2 regions of the Ideonella sp. BN130291 genome follow, and region 1 is predicted to be linked to the other one. Evidence: predicted binding sites of a transcription regulator. Region 1 holds the regulator's gene; the other holds the start of a gene.

What was found. Region 1 encodes NrdR, which represses ribonucleotide reductase genes. Its sites were predicted from a motif close to CACNANATNTNGTG; they were not measured.
Region 2: the regulator NrdR is predicted to act here: its motif matches at 2,355-2,368, upstream of VPH43_RS01715 (ribonucleoside-diphosphate reductase subunit alpha).

Annotation. Positions count from the first base shown of each region.
Region 1 covers NZ_JAZARE010000008.1:274,604-282,111, forward strand. Annotated here, with positions in the region: gene ribD (bifunctional diaminohydroxyphosphoribosylaminopyrimidine deaminase/5-amino-6-(5-phosphoribosylamino)uracil reductase RibD) at 1-665, opposite strand, end outside; gene VPH43_RS18770 (prepilin-type N-terminal cleavage/methylation domain-containing protein) at 694-1,851, opposite strand; gene VPH43_RS18775 (pilus assembly PilX family protein) at 1,848-3,125, opposite strand; gene VPH43_RS18780 (PilW family protein) at 3,130-3,795, opposite strand; gene VPH43_RS18785 (type IV pilin protein) at 3,792-4,244, opposite strand; gene VPH43_RS18790 (GspH/FimT family pseudopilin) at 4,256-4,783, opposite strand; gene nrdR (transcriptional regulator NrdR) at 4,934-5,377, opposite strand; gene glyA (serine hydroxymethyltransferase) at 5,390-6,640, opposite strand; ZMP/ZTP riboswitch at 6,735-6,852, opposite strand; gene VPH43_RS18805 (lytic transglycosylase domain-containing protein) at 6,886-7,508, opposite strand, start outside.
Region 2 covers NZ_JAZARE010000001.1:363,684-371,191, forward strand. Annotated here, with positions in the region: gene VPH43_RS01715 (ribonucleoside-diphosphate reductase subunit alpha) at 1-2,149, opposite strand, end outside; gene ampD (1,6-anhydro-N-acetylmuramyl-L-alanine amidase AmpD) at 2,489-3,055, opposite strand; gene VPH43_RS01725 (sigma-54-dependent transcriptional regulator) at 3,064-4,632, opposite strand; gene VPH43_RS01730 (two-component system sensor histidine kinase NtrB) at 4,629-6,569, opposite strand; gene VPH43_RS01735 (PP0621 family protein) at 6,566-6,793, opposite strand; gene VPH43_RS01740 (cytochrome C assembly family protein) at 6,812-7,508, opposite strand, start outside.

The DNA of each region.
Region 1 (7,508 bases):
TGCGTGGGCACCAGCCGCACGTCCAGCCGGGGGTCGTCGTCACGCACCGTGCCGACGCCGGTGAGCACGGCGCCGGCGCGCCTGCGCCAGGCGTGGCCATCGGTGCGGGCCGGCACGCCGGTGATCCACTGGCTGCGACCGTCGGGCAGGGCGGTGCGCCCGTCCAGCGAGGCCGCCACCTTCAGGCGAACCCAGGGCCGGCCCCGCACCATGCGCGAGAGGAAGCCGATGTTGAGCTCGGCGGCCTGCTCCGCCAGCAGGCCGGTGTGCACCTGAATGCCCGCGGCACGCAGGCGCGCGCTGCCCTGGCCGGCGACCAACGGGTTGGGATCGTTCAGCGCGACCACCACGCGGGCGATGCCGGCCTGCACCAGTGCGTCGCAGCAGGGCGGCGTGCGGCCATGGTGGGCGCAAGGCTCCAGCGTGACGTAGGCAGTGGCACCGCGCGGATCCCAGCCCTGGGCGGCGGCATCGCGCAATGCCATCACTTCGGCATGTGCCTGGCCGGCCGCCTGGGTGTGGCCTTCGGCCCGTTGCCCTTGCGGGCCGATCAGCACGCAGCCGACCCGGGGGTTGGGGTCGCTCACGCCGATGGCCTGGGCGGCCAGGCGCAGGGCGTCCTGCATCGCGGCCTGGTCGCGTTCGGAGGAGGGGGCTGCCGGCATGCCGGCGATTGTCGGTCAGCGCTGCGGCTCAGGCGGCCGGCGTCGGTGTGGCACGCGGGGCGTGTTCCACCGTGTTGCTGTTCACCATGTCGCCGCGCGCCGGGTCGGCCGGCACGTCAGCCGGGCAGGCGTTGCCGCCGCGGATAACGAGGAAGTTCTGGTGTGTCAGGGGACCATGCACCTGGGTGTAGTCCAGCGGATGCTCCTCGTTGCTCACATGATGGTTGCCGTCGTGGTCGGCTGAATAGCGGCACACGCGGTAGGCGGCGGCATCCGCACCCACAGTCCAACCGATGGGCAGCACGTCGAGCCGGCCCGACCAGCCAGGGCTGCCGGCGCTCACGGTCACCAGGCAGTGGTAGGCGACGACGCTGCGCGTGGTGGCGCCGGCGGCGTCGTCCACGCAGGTGGCGGATGTGGGTGTTCCGTCGGCGTGGCGCAGCGTGAGCTGCATGTCGAGGTTGAGCGCCGCGCTGCCGGGTCGCTCGGCGTCCGCTGCGCTCGCGGTGGCGCCGGTCGCAAAACGCACGGCGCCGCTCAACAGGAGCGCGTGAGTGGTGCTGCACTGGGTGAGGGTGGCGGCCGAAACGGTGGTGCCTGGCGGCACGGCGCAGATGTCGGTCACCTGCCCGCTCTGGTTGTTGAAGACCCAAACAAAGCCCGCGGCACCCGGTGGTGTGAAGGCGCTGCGGCCGTCACCCAGGTCAGTGGCCTGCAGCGGAATGGCGGCCGAGCGCCCCAGCGGGGCGGTGTAGGCGCTGGCGGCAGCGGGTGTGAAAAGCCGGCCCGACAACACCGGGTCGATGGCGGCGATGACGCTGTCCAGCCCCAGGCTTGCGGACTCTCCTCGCCGGTCGGTCCAGCGTACGCGCACCGACGCGGCCACGTAGGCGGCGTCGGGCTGCGGTGCCACGGTTCTTTCGATCACGAAGCGGGTGTTCGACTGCTGTGTGGCCGATGTGGTGTCGGTCGCGCCGGCCAGCTCGGCCGGTGCCAGCGCGCGCAGGCGTTCCATCTCGCCTTGCGCGAGCCGCACCGCCTCGGCGCGCTGGCGCACGGTGTCGCCGCTCTGGCGAAGCGCCGTCTGGGTGCCCACCATGGCGAGCAGCCCGACCGAGCTGATGGCAAACGCCACCAGCGCCTCCACCAGCGACATGCCGCGCTGGGCCGACCGTGCGGTTCTCATGAAGCGTCCTTCCAGCTGCCCGGCACCTTGACGAAGCTGCCGGTGAGGCGGTTGAGCGTGTGCAGCACCGCCGCGTCGTACATCAGGTCCGGTGTGCCGGACAGCTGCGCATCGCCGGCCACCATGGCGGCGCCGCGCAGCCAGGCGCTGCCACTGGCGCCGTGGTCCCATTGCAGCGAGCGGGCCAGCATGAAGCCGGTGATGCGCACGCCGGCGCTCAGGCTGAGGCGACCATCGACCACCAGCACGACCGGCGCGGCGGTGGTCCCCAGTTCGACGTCGGCGAGCGTGGCATCGCCGACGATCCACAACTGTCGAATGCCGGACCGCACTGCCGCTTGCACCGCGGCCGTGCAATCGCCGGCGCACTGGAGCGTGCGCACGCTCGGCAGCTGCCCATAGCTGTCCTTCGGCACGCCCAGGTGCGACAGCATCAGGCGTTCGAAAGACCGGGCGGCCAGGGCCGAGTCGTTGGCGAGCACGGCCGACATGGCACCCGGCGGCCCGGCCACCCGCGCGCCCTCCGCTTGCACGCTGGCGCCTGCGTGCACGGCCAGGCCGCTGCCGCGAGCATCGGTGTTGTACAGGCCCACCGCGGCGGTGCCGGTGCGGATGCTTCCGCTGGCGGTCAAGGTGGCGGCCGGCGGCGTCGCGAGCGCGGGCAGCAAGGCCGCCTGCACCTGGGCCACGGCGAGGGCCACATCGGTGGCAGCGCTCGGTTCACAGGCCATGGATGCGCCCGCCCGGGCGCAGCCTTGCGCGGTGATCTGCACCAGGCTGGGCGCCGATGCCGCGCCTGCGGGCGGCGCAACGCCCTGGAAGTGCAACTGGAACGCGGGTGTCGCGTGCGTGCCGGGCTGCACGCCGGGGCGGCGGCTGCCAGCGCTGGGGCAGGTGCATTGCCACTGGCCGGCCGGGTCTCGCACACAGGCCGGCGCACCGGTCTGTGTGGCGTCCGCATGCTCGTCGAAGCGGCCGCTGTCGCGGTCGGCCACCCGCAGCACCCGTTCCAGGAAGGAGAGGCTGCCACTCGCCTCGGTGGCGCTGCACTGCTCGTCCACATGGCCCGCGTTCAGTTGCGCCAGGCCCCACTCGAGGCCGGCCTCCGCGGCTTCCAGTGCCTGCGTGGCGCGCAGCTGGTTGGCGGCATTCTTCTGCTCGACCACCAGCGAGCGGCTGGCGTAGGCGGCCGTGAGCATCATCGTGAACAGCAGCAGCATCACGACGACCAACGAGGCAGCGCCTTGCTGGCGCGCAGGGCATAGGCGGGCCATGGCCTCAGGCTCCGCAGCTGCCGACCACGCGGTCGTTGCGCAGGCGCACGGTCGTGTTCAGCGACCGCGTCACGCGCGCATCGCTGGCGGCCGTACCGTTGATCTGCAGCTGCAGCTCGCGCACCTGCTGCACCGGCGGGCAAGTGGCCGGCGTGCCGGAGGGCGGGCAAGGCGCATCGCAGTACGCGGCCAGCGACAGCTCATGCGTGTTCATCGTGAGCCTGAAGCCGGTGACGGTCACGACCGCCGGGTCGGTGATCGCCTGCCAGCCGCCGTCGCCCATCAGGAGCTTCAGCGTGCCGCTGTCGAGCTTGACGCCGCTTTGCTCATTGCTGTCGAGCACGTCGTTGTCATGGCCCGGCGCGTCCTGCGAGTAGGCGTAGCTGGCGCTCTGGCCGGCTGCCGTGACGGCGGCGTACCGGTTGGTGGCCGAACCGGAGGACGCGAACTGCAGCGCGGCGTTCTGCCAGTAGCCCGCACGCCGGAGGTCGCGTGCGATCAGATCGGCTGCGGCGCGCAGGTCCTGCTCGACCTGCGCCTCCAGTGCCAGCTTGCGGTTGTCGTTGAGCTGGTTGCTCACGGCGAAAGAGGCGGTGGCCACGATGAAGAGCCCGACGGCGATGCCGACCATCAGCTCGACCAGCGACACGCCTTGCTGGTGGCGGCTCACAGGTTCCAGCACCGGCTGGTGCCCGAGGTGGACTCGACCTTCGCCGCGTCGATCGAGCTGTAGACCACGCGGCCGCCCGCCTGCGTCAGCTTGAGCACCTGGCAGCTGCGGTCGCCGCTCTGGCCGGCGGCCACGGTGGCAGTGGCGACATACCCTTCGGCATCCGCCTCGGTGATGGCCAGCGTGTACAGGCCGGTCGGCGTGGTGGCCGGCAGGCCCAGCGAGCGCAGGTCGGCGCCATAGTCCAGATGGTCGGCACGCCAGCGTTCCTGCGCCAGCTGCAGCTGCATCAGCGCGGCCACGGCCTCGGCACGCCGACCGCGCCGCAGGGCGTCGGCAAACGAAGGCAGTGCCACGCTGGCAAGCACGCCGGCGATCGTGACGACGATGAGGAGCTCGACCAGGGTGAAGCCGCGGACCGCGCGGCGGGCGGGCAAGGTGTGTGTCATCGCGGCACCCTTCAGCAGGCCTTGTAGCCCGGCACCTTGGCGCCCGGCGAGCAGGCGCGCACCCGGCCCATGACATTCAGCACCTGGTGCACGGCCTCACCGGCGGTGTTGACCAGCTTCAGCGTGGCGGTGGGGGTGACGGTGCCGCGCGCCGGCTCGAAGGCCAGCGCCGCGCTGGTGGACTGCAGCTGCACACGGCCGGTGGGCTTGAACCCCACGGCCTTGAGCGCCTGGGCGCCGTCGTTGCAGGTGGACTGGCCGCTGGCGTCGCAGCGGCAGTCGCCCTGGTGGCCGGTGTGGATGAGGTAGCAGCTGCCTTCGGCGCCTGCCTGCACGGCCAGCCACAGGCGCTCGCCCCGGCTGATGCTGGCCGAGCGGAGGTAGTGCAGGTCCGTGCGCAGTTCATCGGCGCTGCCGCGCAATGTCTGGCGGTCCATCAACGCGCGCATCGACGGCACGGCCGCTGCGGCGACCACGGCGCAGATCACCACCACCACGCACGCTTCTATGAGCGTGACGCCTCCCTCGGCGTGTTGCATGAGTTCCCCCTGAGTGCTTGTCGTTGAACGAGGCGCACTGTAGGGAAGCGTGATGGAGTTGGCATTCCCCCTTGGGGGCCGAATCCCCGCGAATGCGGCACCCACTGAAAGGGGTGAAGGGCTGCTCCCCCGAAGGAGGGAGGAGGGGGGTCAGATGTCCCGGATCAGCTGCCGGAACTCGTCCACGTCCTCGAAGGAACGGTAGACGGACGCAAAGCGCACGTAGGCCACCTTGTCCATGCGCTTGAGCTCACGCATCACGTGCTCGCCCAGGCGGGTGGAGGGCACCTCACGCGCGCCGCTGGTGAGCAGCTTGTCCTCGATGCGCTCCAGCGCCGCGTCGACCTGCTCCACGCTGACGGGCCGCTTGCGCAGCGCCAGCAGCATGGAGGCACGCAGCTTGGCACGGTCGAAGTCCACCCGCGCGCCGTCCTTCTTCACCACCGACGGCAGCGCGATCTCGGGCCGCTCGTAGGTGGTGAAGCGCTTGTCGCACTTCAGGCAGCGGCGGCGACGCCGGATGACGTCGCCTTCATCGGATTCCCGGGTCTCGACGACCTGGGTTTCCTCATTGCTGCAGAAGGGGCAGCGCATGCGGCGCCGGTCTTACTTGTAGACAGGGAAGTCGCGCGTCAGCGCGGCCACCTTGGCGCGCACGGCGGCCAGGTTCGCTTCGTCGTGCGGCTTGTCCAGCACGTCGGCGATCAGGTTCGCGGTCTGGCGAGCCTGTTCTTCCTTGAAACCGCGCGTCGTCATCGCGGGCGAACCCAGGCGGATGCCGCTGGTGATCATCGGCTTCTGCGGGTCGTTGGGGATGCCGTTTTTGTTGCACGTCATGTGGGCCGCGCCGAGGATGGCCTCGGCCTCCTTGCCGGTCAGGCCCTTGGGCCGCAGGTCGACCAGCATCACATGGCTTTCGGTGCGCCCGGACACGATGCGCAGGCCGCGCTCGGTGAGCGTGTCGGCCAGCACGGCGGCGTTCTTCACCACCTGCTGCTGGTAGGCCTTGAACTCGGGCGACAGCGCTTCCTTGAAGGCGATGGCCTTGCCGGCGATCACATGCATCAGCGGGCCGCCCTGGATGCCGGGGAAGATGGCGCTGTTGATCTTCTTGGCGATGGCCTCGTCGTTCATCAGGATGATGCCGCCGCGCGGGCCGCGCAGGCTCTTGTGGGTGGTGGAGGTGACCACGTCGGCGTGCGGCACCGGGTTGGGGTACACGCCCGCGGCGATCAGGCCGGCGTAGTGCGCCATGTCCACCATGAAGAACGCGCCGATGTCCTTGGCGACCTTGGCAAAACGCTCGAAGTCGATGCGCAGGCTGTAGGCCGAGGCGCCGGCGATGATGAGCTTGGGCTTGTGCTCGTGCGCCAGGCGTTCCATGGCGTCGTAGTCGATGGCTTCGTTGGCGTCCAGGCCGTAGCTCACCACCTTGAACCACTTCCCGCTCATGTTGAGCGACATGCCGTGCGTGAGGTGGCCGCCTTCGGCCAGGCTCATGCCCATGATGGTGTCGCCGGGCTGCAGCAGCCCGAAGAACACCGCCTGGTTGGCCTGTGAGCCGGAATTGGCCTGCACGTTGGCGTACTGCGCGCCGAAGAGCTGCTTCAAGCGGTCGATCGCGAGCTGCTCGACGATGTCGACGTTCTCGCAGCCACCGTAGTAGCGCTTGGCCGGATAGCCCTCGGCGTACTTGTTGGTGAGCTGCGAGCCCTGGGCTTGCATCACGGCCGGCGAGGTGTAGTTCTCGCTGGCGATGAGCTCGATGTGCTCTTCCTGGCGGCGGTTCTCGGCCTGGATCGCGGCCCAGATTTCCGGGTCGACGGAAGCAACGGTGGATTGGGAACGGTCGAACATGGCAGTCCTCTCAAACTGCGCCCAAGACGCCTGGAAGCGGCTCGCCGGCGCATACGGTGAAGGGCCATCGCCCGCCAGCGTGAAGCGGCGGACCGAGGGCTGCCCAGGCGAACGGCGGGCAACGGCGCCTTGGCGGCAGCCGTCCGCGCTCCACGGTGCTTATGTCACCTCGGGTTCGCGTTGGAACCCTATCGCCAGTCGCGCGGCCTGCCAGTTTAGCGGAAGGCGCGGCGTTCGCCGGGTGGTCAGTGCAGCAGCGCCAGCCGCTGCGCGGTGGACGCGCTGGCTTCCTTGGGCGCGGCGGCGGGCAGCGGCTCGGCCTCGGGCGCCGGGCGTGCGGTGGTGGGAATCGGGGCGGCCGGCATAGGCGCGGTCGGCGACACGCGCTGGCCACTGGCCACGCGCTTCAGGTTGCTCTGTTCGGCCAGCACCTTGAAGACATAACCGCCGTCGTCTTCCAGGTTGGCAGCGCCCACGTAGAAGCGCAGGCCGGCTTCCAGGCCACCGGCGCGCTGGATGCATTCCTTCAGCACCTGCACGCCCACTCGCAGGTTGGTGACCGGGTCGAAGGCGGCATGGCGGCCGCCGAAGCCTTCGTACTTGGCATCGTGCACGGTGGTCATCACCTGCATCAGGCCCTGGGCGCCCACCGAGCTCTGCGCAAACGGGTTGAAGCTGCTCTCCACCGCCATGATGGCGAGGATGAGCGTCGGGTCCAGGCTGGCGCGCTGGCCCACGCTCCAGGCCTCCTGCACCAGGCGGCTGATCGGCTCGGGCGCGACGCGGTAGCGGTGCGAGATCCAGGTGGCCACCGCCGCCTGCTGCCGGGTGAGCTCACGCGGATCGGCCGCCGTGGCGCGCGACACCG
Region 2 (7,508 bases), on a different contig from region 1:
GGATGCCCCGGTCCCACAGCGAGCCGCGGTAGCTGGAGTAGCGGCCGCGCTCGGCCGCCAGCTCGGTGGAGGCCCAGTAGGCGTAGTAGCACACCGCTTCCATCGAGCGGTCAGCGAACTCGACCGCCGCCTCGCTGGCGTAGGGCGTGCGCAGCTGGTACAGGCAATCCTGGAAGCCCATGATGCCCAGCCCCACCGGGCGGTGGCGCAGGTTGGAATCGCGCGCCTTCTTCACCGCGTAGTAGTTGATGTCGATCACGTTGTCGAGCATCCGCATCGCGGTGGCGACCGTCTTCTTCAGCTTGGCATGGTCGATCGCGCCGTCCAAGATGTGCTGCGCGAGATTGACCGAGCCCAGGTTGCAGACCGCGATTTCGGTGTCGCTGGTGTTCAGCGTGATCTCGGTGCAGAGGTTGCTGCTGTGCACCACGCCCGCATGCTGCTGGGGGCTGCGCACATTGCAGGCGTCCTTGAAGGTGATCCAGGGATGGCCGGTCTCGAACAGCATCGACAGCATCTTGCGCCACAGGTCCTTGGCCGGCATGCGCTTGAAGAGCTTGATCTCGCCGCGGTCGACCTTGGCCTCGTAGGCGGTGTAGGCCTCCTCGAAGGCGGTGCCGAACTTGTCGTGCAGGTCCGGGCAGGTGCTGGGCGAGAACAGGGTCCAGTCGCCACCTTCGTGCACCCGCTTCATGAACAGGTCCGGAATCCAGTTCGCGGTGTTCATGTCGTGGGTGCGCCGGCGGTCGTCGCCGGTGTTCTTGCGCAGCTCGAGGAACTCCTCGATGTCCAGGTGCCAGGCTTCCAGGTAGGCGCACACCGCGCCCTTGCGCTTGCCACCCTGGTTGACCGCCACGGCGGTGTCGTTCACCACCTTGAGGAACGGCACCACGCCCTGGCTCTTGCCGTTGGTGCCCTTGATGTGCGAGCCGAGCGCACGCACGCGGGTCCAGTCGTTGCCCAGGCCGCCGGCGAACTTGGAAAGCAGCGCGTTTTCCTTCAGCGCTTCATAGATGCCGTCCAGGTCGTCGGCCACCGTGGTGAGGTAGCAGCTGGACAGCTGCGAGCGCCGCGTGCCGGCATTGAACAGCGTGGGCGTGCTGCTCATGAAATCGAAGCTGCTCAGCACTTCGTAGAACTCGATCGCACGCGCTTCGCGGTCGATCTCGTTCAGCGCCAAGCCCATGGCCACGCGCATGAAGAAGGCCTGCGGCATCTCGATGCGGTGGTCGCGCACATGCAGGAAATAGCGGTCGTACAGCGTCTGCAGGCCGAGGTAGTCGAACTGCAGGTCGCGGCTGGCGTTGAGCGCAGCGCCCAGCTTGGCCAGGTCGAACTGCAGCAGCTTCTCGTCCAGCAGTTCCGCGTCCACGCCCTTCTTGATGAAGCCGGGGAAGTAGTCCGCATAACGGGCCTGCATGTCCGCCTGCATCACTTCCTCGCCGAGGATTTCCCGGCGGATCGTGTGGAGCAACAGGCGTGCCGTGGCGCGCGTGTAGCCCGGGTCCTTCTCGATCAGCGTGCGGGCGGCCAGGATGGCGGCCTTGTACACCTCGTCGATCGGCACGCCGTCATACAGGTTGCGGCGCGTCTCGGCGAGGATGGGCTCCGGCTTCACGTCGGCGCCCAGGTCGGCGCAGGCCGACTCGATCAGCATCTGCAGCTTGGCCGAATCCAGCGGCACGCGCACGCCGGCGTCCAGCACGAACAGCTGCGGTTCCGCAGCGGCCGGGGTCTCGCCCTGCTTGGCCCGCTCCTGCGCACGGCGCTCGCGGTAGAGCACGTAGGCGCGTGCCACTTCATGGTGGCCGCCGCGCATCAGGCCGAGCTCGACCTGGTCCTGCACGTCCTCGATATGGAAGGTGCCGCCGCCCGGACGCGAACGCAGCAGCGCACGCACCACGCTCTCGGTCAGGCCGTCCACCGTCTCGCGCACGCTGGCCGAGGCCGCGCCCTGGGTGCCGTGCACCGCGAGGAAGGCCTTCATCAGCGCCACCGCGATCTTGTTCGGCTCGAAGGACACCACCGCGCCGTTGCGACGGATGATCTGGTAGCCCTGGTAGGCCGATGCCGTGGCAGGCGCCGAGGCAGCGGCTGCCACGGCTTGGGGCGCGGACGACTCGGAAGAACGGGTGACGACAGTTTGCATAGGGGCCCTTCTCATGAAGCAGTCAACCCGCCAGGCGGCGACGCGGCGCGGCCTGGGCGAGGTGGATGTTGGAGATCTGTGTGTTGTGAAGGCGGTGCCCTGAGCACCGCCACCCGTGGCCGCGTTCGTTGCGCGGATCGGGCGATTGTGGAAAAGCCTGTGGAGATTCGGTGGAGTGCACGTGGATCGTTTGGATTCGCTCAGGCACTACATCTGGTGTCGGCACAGCACTTTAAGCACTACCTATAGCGTACCCCATGCGGGCTTTCCCGATTGAACAATCGTGTGAAGACCCAGCGCGCCGGCGGGCGGCGCTTGCTTTTGTCGGCTTTTTTTGGCTTAGGCGCGCGCCGGAAACCGGGCGTCGTCCCAGCCGAGTGCGGCTTGCAGCGCGGCCCAGTCGAAGCCCGGGCCCGGGTCGATCTTGCGGCCGGCCGCCACGTGCTCGTGGCCCACGACATGGCGCACCGGGTAGCGGGCGGCCACGGCCCGCAGCAACGGCACCAGGGCGGTGTACTGGGCCGGATGGAAGGTTTCGCCCTCCAGCCCTTCCAGCTCGATGCCGATGGAGAAATCGTTGCAGTTGTCGCGCCCCTGCCACTGCGAGCGGCCGGCGTGCCAGGCGCGTGCATCGCAGGACACGAACTGCACGGTCTGGCCATCGCGCCGCACCAGAAAATGGGCCGACACCTGCAGCCCGCGGATCTGCTGGAAGTACGGATGGGCCTCCCAGTCGAGCCGGTTGGTGAACAGCCGCTCGATCTCGTCGCCGCCGTACACCCCGGGTGGCAGGCTGATCGAGTGCAGCACCACCAGGTCGATCGGCGTGCTCTCCGGCCGCGGGCCGAAGTTGGGCGAGGCGCAGGCGCGAGCGCCGCGCCACCAGCCGTCGTGCCAGTCGGCCACGCCCGGGTTCACAGCCCGTCGAGCCGCTCGCCCACGTGGTCGGCCACGTTGATGCCCAGGCGGGCCATGCGGTAGCGCATCTGGCGCAATGACAAACCCAGGCTGGCACCGGCAGCCGTGCGGTTGAAGCGATATCGCTCCAGCGCGCGCACGAGGATGTCGCGCTCCACGTCGTCCAGGTAGGCCACCAGGTCGCTGGGCAGCGGCGGCGGCGCATTCGCCGCCACAGGCGCGGGCGTGGGCGGCGAGTACGCCGATTCGCCGCTGTCGGTGAGGATGTCGAGGTCGACCACCTCGGTGTCGGCGAACGAGTCTTCCGGCAGGCCCAGGTCCACCCGCTCGATCACCTCGCCACCGGACAGGGCCACCGCCCGGTGCAGCAGGTTCTCGAGCTCGCGCACGTTGCCGGGAAAGCTGTAGTGCGACAGGTGCAGCAGCGCATCGCGCGACAGCACCGGGGGCGGCCACACGCCGGCGTCGCGCGCGATGCGCTCCAGCACCGCCTGGCAGATGGCGGGCAGGTCCTCGCTGCGCTCGCGCAGCGGCGGCACGCGGATCTGGATGACGTTGAGGCGGTAGTACAGGTCCTGCCGGAAGCGGCCGGCCTGCACCTCGGCGGCCAGGTCCTTGTGCGTGGCGCTGAGGATGCGCACGTTCACCGGCACCTCGTTCATCGCGCCGATCGCGCGCACCGAGCGCTCCTGGATCGCCCGCAGCAGCTTGCTCTGCATGGACAGCGGCAGGTCGCCGATCTCGTCGAGGAACAGGGTGCCGCCCTGGGCCGCCTGGAAGAAGCCTTCGCGGTCGTCCGCAGCGCCGGTGAAGGCGCCCTTGCGGTAGCCGAAAAACTCCGCCTCCAGCAGCTGCTCGGGGATGGCGCCGCAGTTCACCGCGATGAACGGGTGCGCCGCACGCGGGCTCACTTCATGGATGGAGCGTGCCACCAGCTCCTTGCCGGTGCCCGACTCGCCCTGCACCAGCACCGGCGCCATGCTGCGCGCCACCTTCTCGACCAGGCCGCGCACCTGCTGCATGGCACCCGACTGGCCCACCAGGCGGCGCAAGGTCACGCTGGACGGACCGGCCGGCGCGGCGGGCGGTTCGGGCAGGGGGGCCGAGGGGGCCCGCTCGGCGGCCGGTTTGGCCGGCGCCCCGGTTTCCGACGGCAGGCTGGCCGGCACCACCGTGGGCGAGGTCTGCGGCGCACGCCCGAGCGCGGACGCCACCACGGCGCGGAACTGGCGCAGGTCCACCGGCTTGGTGAGGTAGTCGTAGGCGCCCGCCTTGAGCGCCTCCACCGCGTTCTCGGACGAGCCGTAGGCGGTGATCACGATCGCCTTTTCGCGGCGCGCGCTCTGCTCCAGGCGCTTGAGCAGGTCCAGCCCGGTGCCGTCGGGCAGGCGCATGTCGGTGATGACGGCGCTGTAGGTGCGGTCCTTCAGGTGCAGCCAGGCCTCGTCCACCGAGCCGGCGGTCTCCACGTCGTAGCCTTCGCGCAGCAGGGTCAGTTCGTAGAGCGTGCGCAGGTCCGGCTCGTCGTCGACGACCAGCAGGCTGAAGTGCGAGGGGGAGTTCATGGCAGAGGGCTCTGTTCGGGCAGCAGGAGGGCGCCGCGTTTCATGACCACCAGGAAGACATTGCGGTGCGCATCCTGCACGGCGCCGGGGCGGTAGTCGATGGTGGCGCCATAGCGCTCGCACAACTCCTTGCAAATATACAAGCCGAGCCCGGTGCCCCGGCTGCGGGTGGAGAAGAACGGCTCGAACAGATGCCGCTCCACCTCGGGCGGTATCGGCGCGCCGTCGCTGGCCACCGACAGCGTGGCGGCGTGTTCATTGTCGGCGCGCAGGCGCAGCACGATCGCGCCGGGGTTCTCGCTGGCGTGCCGGCGGGCGTTGTCCAGCAGGTTGATCAGCACACGGCGCAGGTGGTCGGGCTCGAAGGCCACGCCCACCGGCTCGCGCGGCAGTTTCACGCGCAGCCGGCTGCCTTCGCCCAGCGGCAGGTGCACGGTGCGTGCCCACTCGCTGCACACCTTGGCCACTTCGGCGGTGGCATCGATCACGCGCGCGCTGGGCGGCGTGCCGGGCGCCACCTCCATCACGTCGTCGACGATGCGCTTCAGGCGTTCGGCGTTCTCCGCCACCATGCGGGTAAGCCGGTGCTGGTCGGGCGTGAGTGCGTCCTCTTCCAGCAGGGCGTTGGCCTGGGAGATCGCCGCCAGCGGGTTGCGGATCTCGTGCGCGATGCCGGCCGACACGCGGCCCATGGCAGCGAGCTTTTCCTGGCGCGTGCGGCCCTGCACGCTGCGCAGGTCCTCCAGGAACAGCACACACAGCTCCTCGCCGCCTTGCGCCTCAGGGTTGTCCACCGCGTCGGCCGGCGTGGGCAGGCGGCGGGTAAAACGCACGCGAACCACCAGCGTGCGCGACAAGCCCGGCTCGAACGGCAGCACCACTTCGCGCCCGGCCTCGGGCCAGCTGCCTTCGGTGAAGGCGCGCTGCACCGCTTCAGTCAAGGCATTCCAGGCCAGCGTCTCCTGCAGCACGAAGGGCGCCGGCCGGCACATGCTGTGGGCACCCAGCAGCAGGCGGGCCGCCGGGTTGGCAGTGCGCACGCGGCCGCGCCGGTCCACCACCATCACGCCGTCCTGCATCTGCTCGATCACCAGCCGGTTCAGCTGCGCCTGCTGGCGCGCCAGCTGCAGGGTGCCGCGTGCGGTGAGCTCCTCGCGTGCCAGGCGCCCGGCCAGCTCGCCGGCGAGCAAGGTGATGACAAAAAAGCCGATGCCGGCCAGGCCCGCCTGGGTCATGGGCGCGGTCATGTCGCCGCCATGCAATCCGGCGCGCCAGGCGCTGCCCAGCAGCATCAGCGCGATGGCCGCCGCAGCGCCCAGCGCCATCACGCGTGGCGTCAGCACGCCGGCCATCAGCACCGGCAGCACCAGCAGCGCCACGTAGTTGAAGTTGGAGGTGGGCTCCAGCAGGTGCAGCACCGAGAAGGCCAGCAGGTCCACGCCGATGGTGGCCAGCCACTGCGGGCTGCTCACCCGCGCCAGCGACCGCGGGCTGGCCGGCGCACGGAAGCGCGGCATGATCCACAGCGCGATCGCCTGCGCGGCGTAGGCCAGGCACACCACCAGCGGCCCGCCCGCTCCGCGCAGGCCGAACACCGCGCCCACGAGTTGCGCCACCACCAGTGCCACGCCGAGCGCTGCACGCGCGGTGACGAAGGTGCGGTAGATGCGCTGGAAGGCCGAGCCACCGCCGGAGATGAGCCGCAGCGCCTGGCGGGGCAGGAAGCGGCTGTCGGTCGGGGTGGAATCGTCGCCGCGCCAGCCTTCCAGGCGCGACTCGTCTTCATCGTCCCAGCTGTCGCCGTGCAGGTCGCTGGCGCCATTGACACCCAGCACGCCGAACCAGGATTCGTCGATCGAGCGCTCTTCGCGCCGGCGGTCGCCGCGACGGCGGTCGCGCTGGCGCCGGTTGCCGCGGGGCAGGTCGTTCGCCTTCATCGAGGCGCGGCCGGGCCGAGTGCGCGGTGCGCAGGGCTGCAGAAGTAGAGCGCCCCATCGGCCACGGCTTCGCCGGCGGGCAGGTGCACCCCGCATTGCGCACAGCGCACCATGGTCTGCAGCGGCACGGCGCCACGGCGCCTGGGCGGCAGGTTGCGGTTGGCCCGACGCACGGCAAACCACAGCACCACGCCGATCACCAGGATCATCAGCAGGTATTTCATCGCATCAGGCCCATGGCATCAGGCGCTGCGGTGCAGCAGCACCTCCAGCACGAAGCGGTAGCCCACGTAGGCCAGCAGCAGCAGCACCGCACCGGTGTAGAGCCAGCGCGTGGCGCGGCGCCCGCGCCAGCCCCACAGGTGACGCCCCACGATGAGGGCCGCAAACACCGCCCAGCCCAGCAGCGAGAACACGGTCTTGTGGCTCCAGTGCCATTGCGCGGTGGACCAGGCGCCCAGCAGCAAGGTGGCGGTGAGCACCACGAAACCCGCATCGACAAAACGAAAGGTCAGGCGCTCCAGCCGCAGCAGGGGCATGCCGAACGGGCCGGTGCCCGCGCTGCCCGCCTTCAGCCGCAGCTGGCGGTCGGCCGAATCCAGCATGGACGCATGCAGCACCGCGGCGCCGAAGAGGCCGTAGGACGCCACGCCGAGCATCCAGTGCAGCGGCACCCACGGCGAGCTGGCCAGGGGATGCGGCTCGCCGGGGAAGATCACCGCCACCAGCACCACCAATGCACCCAGCGCCGCCAGCACACGCCGCACCTGCGGCAGCGGCACGAAGCGGCTTTCGATCGCATGCACCGTGAGCACCAGCCAGGCGGTGATGGACAGCACCGGCGCAAAGCCGAAGCGCGCACCGGCGCCATGCGGTTCGTCCAGCGCGGCAAAGTCGATCACCAGCGCCACGCCATGCGCCAGCCAGCCCAGCTGCCAG